Regions from separate parts of the Neobacillus sp. DFD-2R genome, predicted to be linked through region 1. Evidence: a T-box and tRNA genes for the amino acid it is inferred to sense, from the RefSeq annotation. Region 1 holds a T-box; the other holds one or more tRNA genes.

Region 1 (7,688 bases):
TTCTTTTTGCCTCCATTAAACGTAAGGCATCAGCAATTGAGTCTGTCGGTGTAAGCTTCGCAACTTTTGTTTTCATGATTTCTTCTACTATCATCAGAAAATCTCCCCTACTCAAACAATTTTTAATGTCTAGCTCCACGCCTAGGGGCTCTTTGGTCTAAGCCAATCTGTCAAGAAGGAAGGCGCTTCCGCTTTTCGTTTTAATACATAAATCGGTTCATAAAACGAAGACGATCAAATTTTTGAATGGATTCTGTATCTATTCTTTGACCAATCCGAGCCATCAGGCAATTTGCGGGGTGTGAACAAATTTCAGGGTCATCAGTGGCATACCATTCCAGGCTGCCGGCATTCATCATTTTCTCCATGATTTTCCGATATTCCCAGACATTTGTGCCGGTACCCTTTAAATCCCAATGCCAATAATATTCTGTCGTAATGATAATGTAATCTTCCATCGCATCATCCATCATGGAAACAATCAGAAGATTTTTCCCGACAGCGCTGCCTCTAAATTGCGGAATTACTTCAATGGCACCCAATTCTATTAAATTTTCCATTTTGCCTTCTGACCAACGTTCCAGAGGATCCGGATATAGATAGGTAACATAGCCAACAATGGTTTCCCGATGTCTGGCGATAACAATCCTGCCTTCCTCCAGTTTTGCGATACCAACAAGGGCTTGATGTTGAGCGGCAGGCTGGCGGAAAGCTGTGAGGTGTTCATGGAATTCATACCCTGCTAGTATATCCGGAGAAATAGGACCTTCGATAATTAGGCTCCCATGAGGAGTTTTTAATTCTTTTGCATTATAAGTTTTTTTATGTTTCATTCGGTCACCCTCTTGATAAAACTTTCGAGTTTCAATTCTATTATACATAAATTCTATTGATTTAAAGCGCCTTCACAAAATTTTCTGTTTTATCGGAAAATATTTTAAGTCTATTTACATTATAATTGAAATGTAAATTATTCTTTAAAAATAATTTTAAAAATTGAGAATAGTCACTATTTGTAATATAATTATCTCATGAAAAATCAAAAGGGGGAATTTGAATGAAAGTGGAAGCGTTACCGGTTGTGCAAGGGGAGTACAATCTCAACAATTATGATGAAATGTACAAGCATTTTAACTGGAATGATACAGAAAAGGAATTCACATGGCATGAGACAAATCTTGTCAATATGGCGTATGAAGCCATTGACCGACATGCAGAAACCTTCCGTAAAAATAAAATTGCCCTCTACTACAGAGATGGATCCAGAAACGAAAAGTACACCTTTAAAGAAATGAAAGACCTTTCCAACAAGGCAGGGAATGTTCTAAAAACGTATGGAGATGTAGAAAAAGGGGATCGCGTATTTATTTTTATGCCTCGATCACCGGAGCTTTATTTTACTGTTTTGGGTGCCATTAAGCTTGGAGCCATCGTAGGTCCATTATTTGAGGCTTTTATGGAAGGTGCTGTAAGGGACCGCCTGCAAGACAGCGAAGCAAAGGTACTTGTTACCACACCGGAATTATTGGATCGGATACCCGTTAGTGAGCTTCCGTCCTTAAAGCATATTTTCCTAATTGGTAATAATGTGGAAGAAAAAGGAATATACCATAATTTCTTAAAGCAATTCGAAGGAGCAAGTAAAAAATTAAGGATTGAATGGGTGGACAGGACTGATGGTCTTATCCTTCACTATACTTCAGGCTCAACCGGAAAACCAAAAGGTGTATTACATGTACATAATGCGATGATTCAGCATTATCAAACGGCAAAATGGGTTCTTGATTTAAAAGAGGATGATGTTTACTGGTGTACAGCAGACCCAGGATGGGTAACCGGGACTTCGTACGGTATCTTTGGTCCATGGTTAACAGGGGCGTCAAATGTGATTATTGGCGGACGTTTTAGCCCTGAAACCTGGTATAAAATGATTGAAGATTTTGGTGTAACCGTTTGGTATAGTGCTCCAACTGCTTTTCGTATGTTAATGGGTGCAGGTGACGAAATCGTCAAGAAGTTTGATTTAAGCAGCCTCCGCCATATTTTAAGTGTAGGCGAACCATTAAACCCTGAAGTTGTAAAATGGGGAGTTAAAGTATTTAACCATCGTATTCATGATACATGGTGGATGACCGAAACGGGTGCACAGCTTATCTGCAACTATCCATGTATGACATTAAAGCCTGGCTCAATGGGTAAACCTATTCCGGGCGTTATCGCTGCAATTGTAGATGATCATGGTAATGAACTTCCTCCATATCGGATGGGGAACCTTGCTATTAAAAAAGGTTGGCCGTCAATGATGCATACCATTTGGAATAACCTTGAGAAATATGAGTCTTATTTTATGCCTAGCGGCTGGTATTTTTCAGGAGATTCAGCCTACATGGATGAAGATGGCTATTTCTGGTTCCAAGGCCGAATTGATGATGTGATTATGACTTCGGGTGAACGGGTTGGCCCGTTTGAAGTTGAGAGCAAGCTTGTAGAGCATCCGGCTGTTGCTGAAGCAGGTGTAATCGGTAAGCCTGACCCTGTTCGTGGAGAAATTATTAAAGCCTTTATAGCACTCCGGGATGGTTATGAACCGTCAGATGAATTAAAAGAGGAAATTAGGCAGTTTGTGAAACACGGCCTTGCTGCACATGCAGCACCAAGGGAAATTGATTTCCGCGATAAGCTTCCAAAAACAAGAAGCGGTAAAATTATGCGACGTGTCTTGAAAGCCTGGGAACTCAATTTACCTGCCGGTGATCTTTCAACAATGGAAGACTAGACCAATAATAAAAAGCCCGCACCAATTATTATCTGGTGCGGGTTTTTTATAATCGACAGCGAAACTGTCCTTCAACAAGAAAACCCGCACCTATTTTTCCGGTGCAGGTTTTTCTATGAATATCTCCTTCGGAGTTGGTAAACTTCCAATAACAACTTCGTTGGAAGGTGCTGATTCATGACCGGCTATATCCACAGCTGTAACATAATAAGTACCCTCTGATGCCGTATATGAAAGGCTGGAACCGCTTTTTATACTTGCTACCCTTGTCGGGAAAACATTATGCTGATAAACACGATAACCAATCACATCATTATCGGCAGAAGTTGACCAGGTTAATATGTTTCCTGAAACAGCTAACATAACGCTATCAGGAGTTTTCCCGTTATCTACCATCTTCGCATTAGAAACGAGTATATTAGCCCAGCGATCTTTCTGTGGAATGAGCTGACTTGTATTTCTGAAATTCTTTCCGACCATTTGAGTAATAAAATCCGGATTTAAAATCATGCCCTTTTGGGCAAAGTCACCCGGTGTCGAATCCAAGGCCAAGTATTTCTTACCATTAATTTGAACGAAATTTCCTTGGATTAAGCTATCATCTTGTTTTGTCGGAACATTATTTACGTTAAAGTAATCTCTCTCAAGCAATCCTGCATTAGAGCAGGCGGCTGAAGGCAGTAAACCGGAAACAGCACAAATTGTACGATTTACAATCCCGCCCGGCATTTGAAATGATTCTTTTGGACTGATTAAATCAGGCTTTATCGCATAAGCAGTATTGATTAAATCAACCCATAAATTATTTGTTCTTTGGCTATATGACAATGATCCGGAGGATTGTAATGATTTCGGAGTATCATATCCTGTCCAAATCCCAAATGTAACATTCGGGTTTGTCGCAACGAACCAGGAATCATAATAATTTACCCCTGTTCCGGTTTTTCCTGCCCAATCCGTTTTAAATTTCAGTCTTCTGTTAATTCCCGAAGCTGTCCCCATTTTTACAACATCACGCATCATATCAAGTGTCAGGTATGCCGTTTGTGGTTTAAATACATCAACAGGTTTTACTTCATGGCGGTAAATGGTTTTGCCTTTTTTATCAACAATTTTATCAATTAAATAAGCGTCAATAAATTTTCCGCCATTAGCAAAAGTGGTGAAGGCATTCGTATTTTCTTCAATCGTTACCCCATTCTTCATGGATCCAATCGCTGTTGCCAGGTTTGTATAATCATCACTTCGAAGAGAGGAAAAGCCCATCTTTTCAAGATATTTAGCAGGCCGCTGATTGACAATCTCACTATAAAGCTTTACCGCTGGTACATTGTAGGACTTCGCTAGTGCATATCTTGCTGAAACCAAACCGCTGTACCTGAGGTCATAGTTATGTGGCCAAGGACTGCTGCTGGCCGGATTGAGGCTTAATGCCACGTCAGGTAACGGTGTCCCGGGTGAAGCTATTCCTAAATCAATTGCAGGACCATAAACAAGAAGAGGCTTCATTGTTGAACCATTTTGCCTGATTGCACTTGTAGCATGATTCAGCTGTTGTTTGTTGTAATCTCTTCCGCCAACAAAGCTGATAATAGCACCTGTCTTATTTTCAATGAGCTCTGCTCCGACTTCCACCGGCTCCATTACTGTTTTCTTTTCACCTGTTTCGGGGTCTACTTTTTCCTGAGGTTTATCAGGGCCATAAGAAGGGTAATGATCCTTTACTATCTGCATTGCATCATAGATATCTTTGTTAATGGTCGTATGGATTTTATATCCATTTTGATGCAAATCATGGTTAGCTAATAATTGGTATTTATAATGAAGATTATCATCGTTTTTTAAATCTTTCTCACTGTATCCATCTTTTTTTGCTAACACCGCGGCAAGCACATCAATCGAACGCTTTTCAATTTCCAGCGTAAGCCATGGGTATTTTTCGATTGGATTAACAGTCGGTTCTGTAAAATCTTTGGTAATATCATAAGCTGATGCTTCTGCATACTGCTTTTGGTTTATGTATCCGCCATCATACATTCTTTTTAAGACTGTTTTCATTCGGGTAAGACCCGGTTTAAGGTTGTCTTTCAATTTTCCTTCTTTTGTAAAAGGTGTATACCCAAAAGGACTTTGAGGTAAGCCGGCAATAAATGCTGCTTGAGGAAGGGTTAAATCTTTGGCATTTTTTCCGAAGATTCCTTTTGCTGCCGCTTGAACCCCGGCAATGTTTCGTCCTGAAGCATTTCTTCCAAAGGTTGAAACGTTTAAGTATGCTTCAAGTATTTCTTTTTTTGTGAAGAATTTCTCTAAGCGAAGGGCAAGTAATATTTCATTTGCTTTTCGTTGGAATGAAACTTCATTTGTTAAAATTTGATTTTTAATTAATTGCTGGGTTAAAGTACTACCGCCTGATTGGACAGAGGAGTTTGTGACTTCCTGAAAAAGAGCACGAAAAACAGCTTTAGGGACAACGCCCTTGTGCTGATAAAAGTATTCGTCCTCGGTAGCCACAATTGCTTTGACTAAGTAATCTGATACTTGATCTATCTTGACTTCCTCCCGTTCCAGATCAGACCGAAGTTTTCCAAGATAAACATTATCAGAAAAATAGAGATCAGAAGTTTCGTTATAATCATAGATATCTTTTTTCATACTACTGTATGAACGGACGGGCTCGTCCTTAACAAGTGAGGCGAAATAGCCTGCACCGACACCTGTTGCAAAAGCTCCTCCAAGTACGATTACTGTTAAAAATAAAAGAACTAAGTTCCAAACTACTTGGTAGGTAATTCGTGCTTTTTTTACTGTTTTTTTATGGGTAATCAAGTCTATTGCCGGTTTTATTTTTTCAGTCCATACCTGCAGCTTTTCTTTCATAGCATCACCTCTTATAAAATCACATACATTATAGCATATAGCCTTCTAAAAAATGACAAGCTTCTACATTTTTCTGATATATCCGATTCAGGTTTGACAGTTGTAAGATATTATGGTAAAAATAAATTTAATTTCAATAGTAAGCTGTGAAGGGAATCCAGTAGTTCTTCTATCCCTGTTCGTAGAGAGTCAGCGTTTGGTGGAAGCTGACACATATAGAAGAATGAATTACATCCTAGAGCTTTCGCCGTGAAAATAGTAGTAGCGGAGAACGGTCGAAACCGTTAACTTTTTGAGTTGGAGGAAATTTTCCTCAAGCCGGGTGGTACCGCGAAATTTTCGTCCCTGCATATGTGCAGGGGCGTTTTTGTTTTTTATTAGACTTGGATTGAGAACAAATGGAGGGATTTAGCATGGAATTATTACAGGATTTAGCGTGGAGAGGCATTATTTATCAGCAGACGGATGAAGAAGGAATAAAAAATGCGTTAGGCAAGGAAAAAATTTCACTCTATTGCGGTGTTGACCCGACAGCTGACAGTATGCACATTGGGCACCTGCTGCCGTTTTTAACGCTTCGTCGCTTTCAGGAGCATGGCCACCGTCCTATCGTTTTAGTGGGAGGGGCAACGGGTCTAATTGGTGATCCAAGCGGAAAAAGTGAAGAACGTAAACTGTTAACCTTGGAAACCGTTCAAGATAATGTTGCAGGTATTAAAAAACAGTTAGAATCAATCTTTGAGTTTGATGGTGAAAATGGTGCAATTATGGTGAATAACTATGATTGGGCCGGTTCAATGGATATCGTTACCTTCTTACGGGATATCGGTAAGCATATTGGTGTTAATTACATGCTTGCGAAGGATACAATTGCATCCCGTCTTGAGACAGGTATCTCGTTTACAGAGTTTACTTATACAATTCTTCAGGCTTTGGATTTTCTACATTTATATGAAAACCAAAATTGCAGATTACAAATCGGCGGCAGTGACCAGTGGGGTAATATTACCTCCGGTTTGGAATTAATCCGTAAAATGCAGCCGGAAGGCTCCAAAGCCTTTGGCTTAACGATTCCTCTTGTTACGAAAGCAGATGGGACAAAATTCGGGAAATCGGAAAGCGGTGCAGTCTGGCTTGATCCGGAAAAAACAACTCCTTACGAATTTTATCAGTTCTGGATTAATACAGCGGATGCTGACGTCGTGAAATACTTAAAGTACTTTACTTTCTTATCACATGAGGAAATTGAGCAGTTAGAAGCTTCTGTTCAGGAAGAGCCGCATCTGCGTAAAGCACAAAAGGCATTAGCAGAAGAAATGACCCGCCTTATTCATGGCGACGCGTCACTAGAACAAGCAATAAAGATTTCCAATGCCTTATTTAGCGGCGATGTTAAAACCCTTTCTGCTGCGGAAATTAAACAAGGCTTTAAAGATGTTCCATCCTTTGAGGCAAGTGCGACAGAAGGCAACCTTGTTGATTTATTAGTGGCAGCAGGGATTTCTCCTTCAAAGCGTCAAGCCCGTGAAGATATCAGTAATGGTGCTATTACTATTAATGGGGAAAAGGTAACCGATACCTCTTACGTTCTCCAAGAAACGGATCGGATTGAAGGTCTGTTTACGATTATCAGAAGAGGTAAAAAGAAATACTCCTTGATTAAATATTAATATTTTATGACAATAACCCTTGGAAACTTCCAAGGGTTTATTATTTCAAAGAAAAAAATAACCCCTTGGAAGTTTCCAAGGGGTTAGGAACTGAAGGATTAACGAGAGTAGAACTCAACGATAAGAGCTTCGTTAATTTCTGCAGGAAGTTCAGAACGCTCTGGTAAGCGAGTGAAAGTACCTTCAAGTTTATCAGCATCGAATGATAAGAAATCAGGAACGAAGTTGTTTACTTCTACTGCTTCTTTAACAACATCAAGGTTACGTGATTTTTCACGAAGGCTGATTGTTTGACCGGCAGTTAAACGGTATGATGGGATATCAACGCGAGATCCATCAACTAAGATGTGACCGTGGTTAACTAA
Region 2 (7,688 bases), 890 kb from region 1:
CATTGCAATTAAATGGACAATCTAAGTTTCTTTTGTTACTAAAATATTGTTTAATTCCTCCAGAGCCTGATTGAAATACAGGTGGTACCTCTGGCCCAAGGATAGTAATACCTGAGTTATAAGTAAGGGTTCCTTCCGCATATGTAACTAGGTTATTTTTAATCATACTATTTGTTGTTATAGCAATATCTACAGTAATAACATTTTGATGTGGTTGTAGGGCTGCCCATAGAAAAAGCTCGCCAAGTACATTACCAGACATAATTATTATCCTTCATAATGTTTATAATCCCTCACTGATTTAATATTTCTTCGATTTATAATTTTCCCGTTTTGATACGGTTACCCCTTTTGGGTTAGAAATATTCTGTTATTAATAAAATTATCAGGAGAAGTGGTTAAATGTTAAATCGTCAGAATACTTACCCTCAAAATCCATGGGACGAATATTTTTTACCTGGGGATAAAGTAACTGTCTTTTTTCCTGGATATCGAGTCGTACTTCCGCAGTGTCCGAAGTGATTCTTCTTAAATATGTCCCCCAAAACACTCCTTTTACATCATTCCACCATTAAAGCCACCGTTTAAAAACGGTGGCTTTAACTTTAATCTGTTTAATTTAAAATAAGATTGTTGGCTATCTTATTGTTTTTCAACAAATGTTTTTGTACATCCGGTAAACTACTCTGTTCAACACATAAGGAACATAAGCATAAAAAAGAGACGAGAGGAAAGCCCGCCTGCAGGGGTATAAAATTATTTTCAAAGATAGAACTAAAATCGTGCCAAATTTAAATTATCTTATATTTTGTATTAGAGAGTCGCAGGTTCGAATCCTGTCTTCCCGACCAGTCGAGAATTGATATTAACAACATGGGGCCTTAGCTCAGCTGGGAGAGCGCCTGCTTTGCACGCAGGAGGTCAGCGGTTCGATCCCGCTAGGCTCCATTATTTAATTTTTATTAAAATGGCGGTTCCGTCATGCGTTCAGCTAGCCCAGTTATGGCAGCATAGCCAAGTGGTAAGGCAGAGGTCTGCAAAACCTTTATCCCTGGTTCAAATCCGGGTGTTGCCTCCAAAAATGCGGGTGTAGTTTAGTGGTAAAACCTCAGCCTTCCAAACTGATGTTGTGAGTTCGATTCTCATCACCGGCTCCAATATGGGCCTATAGCTCAGCTGGTTAGAGCACACCTGATAAGCGTGAGGTCGATGGTTCGAGTCCATTTAGGCCCACCATAATAATATATTTTTGTTCCGCAGTAGCTCAGTGGTAGAGCAATCGGCTGTTAACCGATCGGTCGTAGGTTCGAATCCTACCTGCGGAGCCATTTTTTTATGGAGAAGTACTCAAGAGGCTGAAGAGGCGCCCCTGCTAAGGGTGTAGGTCGGGTAACCGGCGCGAGGGTTCAAATCCCTCCTTCTCCGCCATTCATATAATGCGCCTTTAGCTCAGCTGGATAGAGCATACGCCTTCTAAGCGTACGGTCAGAGGTTCGAATCCTCTAAGGCGCGTAAATGTAAAAAACGATAGGATATGTACATTACTTTCATTGTCAATACCTAGGTGATGGAAAATGGCATTCAAATTTTAATAACTATAATCTTCCTTTTTAAAATTATTTGATTATTCATTATTTTTGGTAATCAGGTTAGATAACGAAAAATAAGCCCACTCGTTAATTTAAGACATTTTTTGGAAGGAAAAACCCGAATTTTCTTACGCTAAGGGCTGTTTTGACCAATAACGAACGTTTTTGGTGATTATCGTAGAGCAGTTTCCTATTGGTTCTTTGGCTAATTTTCTTATATCCAAAAGTCGAACCAAAAACAATTCCCCAAAACATCGCCCTTTCAAAGTTTTTGGGCGTACCAATTTACATTATTTGTCTCAGCGTATAAAATCCGCGAAATGCCGTCAGGACCCCCTTACTAATCATACCCCCTTTTTTAGAGTAATAGTATGTCCAAGCTTTAGAGATTAATTGCGATGTTTAGAGTTTTTTGCACCAGAACCCATTTTTTTCTCCTGTTTTTATATTCGGTTTTCTTTTATACTAGAATGAGCTTAACAATGAGGTAAACTGTATGGAACATATTAAAAACTTGCTCTTACAAGTAATGATTATTTTGATCCCTGTCTTTTTTTATTCTATGTATTTAACCAATCGTCATCAATTCATCGAAACGAAACGTCAAAAGTTAATTTTCAGTTTCTTGGCAACGATTACGTTAGTATTATGCATGTCCTTCCCGATCTATTCGGATGTAAACGAACGAAATGACCTACGGTTTGTAGCTCTTATGATAGGTATATTTTATGGAGGTGGATACGCAACAGGTATTGTTCTCACAATCATCTTATTGTTGTATCGTTGGTATTTCGGGGGGGCAGGTTTTTATTCAACGGAATACGAAGTCCTTTTCTTCTTACCCATGTTTTTTTTAGCATATCCACGTTTCATCCAACAGGATCGAGCAGGTCGAATGAAACTGACTTGGATGATAACATCGGGGATGTCCTTGATCTACATCCTCGTGGATTTTCAAGAGATGGATTTTTTTAACCACACACTTCAGGAAATATTAGCGATATGTGTTGCCACCATCGTAACCGTCTCTTTGATTGAAACCTTAAGGGAAAATGCCCAGTTACACATGGAAGCTCAACAGGCGGAAAAATATAAGATACTCGGAGAATTGGCCAGTTCCTTTGCTCATGAAGTTCGAAATCCCATGCAGACCAATCGAGGATTTCTCCAGTTACTTCTACAATCGCCAATTTCAGAGACGTATAAAAGGTATGTTCAAATTTGTATAGAAGAAGTGGATCGAACGAATGATGTCATTACCGAATATCTTTCGCTTGCCAAGCCAGAAGCGGATACGAAAGAGTCCGTCGATGTTTGCCAAAAAATACAAACAGTCGTCAAGATTCTCTACGTCTATGCTTTAGAACGAAAAGTAAGCATAGACGTCCGACTTCCGGAGCAAGAGTGTGCGATATTGGGTCATCACCAAAAAATGAAACAAGCCTTCCTCAATATCATCAAAAATGGCATCGAAGCGATGCCTCAAGGTGGTGCAGTTTCCATTTGCGTGAAACAGGAGTCACAGCATGTGATGATCCAAATCCAAGATGAGGGAGTGGGGATGAATGAAGACGAAGTGAAACGTCTTGGACAACCATTTTATTCCCTGAAAGAAAAAGGAACCGGCATAGGACTCATGGTGAGCTATCGCATTATCGACTCGCTTCAGGGAAAAATCACCGTCCAAAGCCAAAAAGGAAAAGGAACCACGTTTACCATTCGGTTCCCTCTCCATAAATTGTAAAAATATCATCGCCATTAACTGACAAACATGAGCGTTAGCTAAAAATAAAAGTATATGAACCGACAGGTTCCGCTGCAAAGATAAAATAAAAGAGAATAAAACGCATATATTCCTAGCGAATCGTATCTTATGCTGCAAGCCCAAACAATTGATGAATGAAATTTTTCTGATTTTGGATAGACTGATCCCGTAAATCAATCTGTTCTTTTTTAATCATATGCATGGCTTCTACTCCCAAAAGAATGGATATAGCTGTATCAAAAGACTTGAACCCTAACATAGGAAGGACTCTTCTCTTAATGAACCGATGATCCTGTTCCAAGATGTTGTTAAGATATTTCACTTGCCTTATTTGGATGCCTTCTGGCATCTTTTTTTCTTCTTTTAACTCCTCAACTGCTACTGGATAAGCTGGATTCTTATCTACAGTAATGACACGAGGAGTGGATACATGCGAAAAAGCTAAGGTTTTAAAAAAGCGCTTGGTCGATTTGGTATTTCTATTTTTACTTAACTAAAAATCAATGGTTTTCCCTTCTGAATCGACTGCACGATCCAAATACATCCATTGTCCTTTTACTTTTATGTATGTTTCATCTACTCTCCACGAGTCATTGGTCTGCTTGAGATGACGCCGGATTCTCTTATCCAACTCAGGGCCATATTGATGGACCCAACGCATAATCGTTGTGTGAGCTATCGACAGGCCTCGCTCTTCCATCATTTCCACCAAATCACGAAAACTTAGGTTGTACCGTAGGTACCATCTCACTGTAAGAAGGATGATTTCAGGCTGATAATGTTTCCATTTGAACAAATTTTGGTTTTCCATACTGAATGTGCCCCTTTTTTAAGAGTAGTAGTATCAGTATGGAGATTAATTGCAAAATGTTCGAGGATTTTGCACCAGAACCGGATAGAGCAACAGCCTTCTAAGTTGTCGGTCAGAGGTTCGAATCCTCTAAGGCGCGTAAAAACATTTATAAGGTATGAGGTATGTAAAAACGGTTGGATAATGTGAACTTATCCAACCGTTTTTATTTATTAATCGAGCAAAAATGAATGGAATCCCTTCTATTCATTTTCAATTCCAGGTGCTAGGACCGTCGATTACCAAACAATCACAAATCTCCTACTATAGTAAATGTAAAATATGGTAAGTTAAAATCAATAGTAATTATCACAAATGTTTGTGACTAGGTTCCCACCATACTATTATGGATGGTAGAGGAAGAAAGGCAGCGGATTAGAAAGCTCCCTGAGGGGCTGGAGGTTGGTAAAAATCAGGGGAAGTGTCAGGGGACCAAGCTCAGTCGACAATTTTTTTCTCGTTTTGAAGAAAAAATCTATTATTAATAAGGAAAGTGGTAATTTTAATCAAACGTTTGATTAAGAAGAGAAAAGAGGAGAAAGTGTCGAAGAAAGTAAGATTACCATGGTTTAATACTTTTTTTAAATAATTAAGTAAAAAGTCAAAAAACGGTCGACAAGTTTTTACTGGTTTTGAAGAAAAAATCTATTATTAATAGGGAAAGTGGTATTTTAATCAAACATTTGATTAAGAAGAGAAAAGAGGAAAAAGTGTCGAAGAAAGCAAGATTACTATGGTTTAATACTCATTTTAAAAAATTAACGAAATAGTCCAAAATAACAATCGACAATTTTTTAACTGATTTTAAAATAAAAAACCATTATCAATAGGAATAGTAGCAAATCTAATCAAACGTTTGATTAAGAAGAGAAAAGATGAAAAAGGTCGAAGAGTGTAAAATTACCTTGTTTTTATACTCATCTTCAAAAAATTCACAGAACTATGTGACAATTGGCACTTTAGATGTTATTTTGCACCTGTTTTAGTCGCTATTTTGCATGATAAATAATAAAAAAGCTTCTTAAAATGATACCTGAAAAGTTAAAATAAAGTTCTTCAATTTAAAATATAGTGATTAGATGGTCACCGAACGCTGCTACATTATGATCGTGGAAAAATATCTGTTTATACGAGGCATTTGAATAATGTCACTTCAAAATATCCGGAACTTCAACATATTAAGCTACCAGTTGATACATGTATTTTAGATGGGGAACTTATTTGTTTTGACCAAGAGTCTGATCCACCTAAACCTTGTTTTGATAGCTTAACAACTCGATTTCAGACGTCAAAAGAAGAAAAAATTAAGATCCTCACGAATAAATTACCTGTTTCCTTTTCTGCATTTGATATCATTTTTTTAAATGGTAGCAGTCTTATGGGCGAATCATTACAATCTCGATTAAAAAAACTTCAATCTCTTATTACAAATGACTCATACATATCACTATGTCCTACTTTTACTGATGGCCAGTCTCTTTTTGAAAACGTCGTAGAGTTAGGGCTGGAAGGAGTGGTATCTAAGAACTTATCCAGCAAGTATCACTTAAACTCAAGACCCAAAAACGTATGGTACAAGATCAAAAATTATCAGTACGGTATTATTCAAATAGGGGCAATTAGGAAAAAAGAGTTTGGCTGGATGATGCTGCAGGATGGAAAGTATAAAGGAATTTTAGAGTTTGTGCCACCTGATGAAAGAAGAGCATTTCATCAAATCTCTAAGCAATTGATTCGAGATGAAAATAAGAACTATATTTATCTAGAGCCTCATGTGCAATGTAAAGTGAAATATCAATGTCTTTCTAAGAAAGGACTTATGAGAAGCGCTAGTTTTGTGGAATTTATTTATTAACATACAACATGTTCCTTTGATCTTACATAGGGAGGAGGGACGAAACTAATTGATGATTTGAAAAGTTAAACTGTTAATAAAAAAGTTGCACCGTTAAAGGGATAAAATTCTGCATAAAATAAGCAAGAGAACTTTATACAACAAACGTTGCATAATGAATTCAAAAGGTGTTCTAAAAATATTCCCAATCAAAAACGAATGTATTTGATAAACTTAACTTTCTAAATTTTTTGATCGTAAAATCCTTGATCAGTCGTTATCAAAACTATTATCAAAAACAGATTATCAATAACTTCCCTTTGTGAGAAGAAACATCCCCCGAATATGGGGTACGGAAACGATTCTGGATTTCAGGGGCCAGTATGGGGGTAAATACCATTTAATCAATTTTGATATGTGTATTTGAGAAGCTTTAAAGCCTTGAAAAACAATAGATCGTTAATTTCTCAATAGGGTAAACCCTAATGAAATAAAAATAGACTGAACGGCAAAAACCAATCAGTCTATAAATAAATATCTTATCCGAAATAAAGCCCTCGAATTCAACAGAAATCCGAGGGCTTTTTACTACAACGTAATAGCTATTATGTTACATTCGCTTACTCAATTTTTTAAATTAATAAATCGTGGTAAGAATCCTAAACAGCAGCGATTGCTAAGCAAGAATCATTGAAATAGATAACCTCTGAAAGGATTTTGTTCCCCTGAATTTTCTCAAAAGTTTCTCTTGCTTCTCTTTCTGTGTCAAACTCAAACATTCTAGTATGTTCTTTTGAATGGACAGTAATTACCCACATTAAAAAAATCCTCCAATTAAAAGATAAATTTTTACCCCCGTGTTTTGTGAATGGATAAGTGACTTTAGAAGTGATTGAAGTGAGTAGGAGTATGGTTATTTCTAACAAGGACGATTATAACATTCTCATATCCTCATGCAGATTGTAATTGTTACAATTTATTGACATTTTTTGTATTTCGAGATTCATACTTTACCTAGATAGATAAGGTGTTAGTTTGTTGTCCGTGACTTAGATGTGTATTTAAAAAAGTTTAACCGTTTATAAAAATGTTTGATTAAAAGTCTTGTATTGATACGCAGGATTTCTTTATTCCGCAATCGGGCCAGATTGTGGAACAACACCTTTAAAGGAAACTGGATATTTATGTTAAAGTATAGTGAAATTGTGAAGGTTTGTACTTAAACTATAGAAGCAGTTTACTCCAATAAGCTATTTTTGGAAATAATAGGGAATGAATTCGAATAGAAGAATTATTGGGGTGTTGTGGTATTATGCCTTCTTTATCCTTTATGTTACTTATGTTATTGCATGAAATTTTGAATAATAGATAACCATAACCATAAATAACAATATTTAGGAGAATAAAATTGGAGCTGCACAACGAAAGATTAATGTCAACAGAAATTGCAAATTTATGGACCCATTATATACGTGAGACAATGGGTATATGTGTAATCAAGTACATGTTAAAGACTGTTCAAGATCCTGATATACATAAAGTTTTTCAAACGGCTCATGAAATGTCTCAAAAGCATATAAACAAATTGAGAGATCTGTTTCATCAAGAAAATTTTCCAGTTCCTAAAGGGTTTAATAAAGAAGATGTAAA

Evidence for each region. The T-box of region 1 lies ahead of tyrS (tyrosine--tRNA ligase). A T-box ahead of a tRNA ligase gene usually reads a tRNA of that ligase, here a tRNA-Tyr.
Region 2: it has a tRNA-Tyr gene. The T-box ahead of tyrS (tyrosine--tRNA ligase) is inferred to sense a tRNA for this amino acid. The anticodon was not compared.

What each region holds. Positions count from the first base shown of each region.
Region 1 is NZ_CM173228.1:1,265,513-1,273,200, forward strand. It holds gene AC3ANV_RS06095 (acetoin utilization AcuB family protein) at 1-94, opposite strand, end outside; gene AC3ANV_RS06100 (GNAT family N-acetyltransferase) at 201-833, opposite strand; gene acsA (acetate--CoA ligase) at 1,058-2,776, shown strand; gene AC3ANV_RS06110 (transglycosylase domain-containing protein) at 2,867-5,653, opposite strand; T-box leader at 5,791-6,003, shown strand; gene tyrS (tyrosine--tRNA ligase) at 6,067-7,323, shown strand; gene rpsD (30S ribosomal protein S4) at 7,422-7,688, opposite strand, start outside.
Region 2 is NZ_CM173228.1:2,151,733-2,159,420, forward strand. It holds gene AC3ANV_RS10810 (hypothetical protein) at 1-262, opposite strand, end outside; tRNA gene AC3ANV_RS10815 (tRNA-Ala) at 876-948, shown strand; tRNA gene AC3ANV_RS10820 (tRNA-Cys) at 1,005-1,078, shown strand; tRNA gene AC3ANV_RS10825 (tRNA-Gly) at 1,084-1,157, shown strand; tRNA gene AC3ANV_RS10830 (tRNA-Tyr) at 1,162-1,236, shown strand; tRNA gene AC3ANV_RS10835 (tRNA-Asn) at 1,254-1,328, shown strand; tRNA gene AC3ANV_RS10840 (tRNA-Ser) at 1,338-1,428, shown strand; tRNA gene AC3ANV_RS10845 (tRNA-Arg) at 1,439-1,512, shown strand; gene AC3ANV_RS10850 (ATP-binding protein) at 2,086-3,333, shown strand; partial or broken gene AC3ANV_RS10855 (IS6 family transposase) at 3,461-4,165, opposite strand; gene AC3ANV_RS10860 (ATP-dependent DNA ligase) at 5,322-6,059, shown strand; gene AC3ANV_RS10865 (hypothetical protein) at 6,698-6,856, opposite strand; gene AC3ANV_RS10870 (DUF3231 family protein) at 7,447-7,688, shown strand, end outside.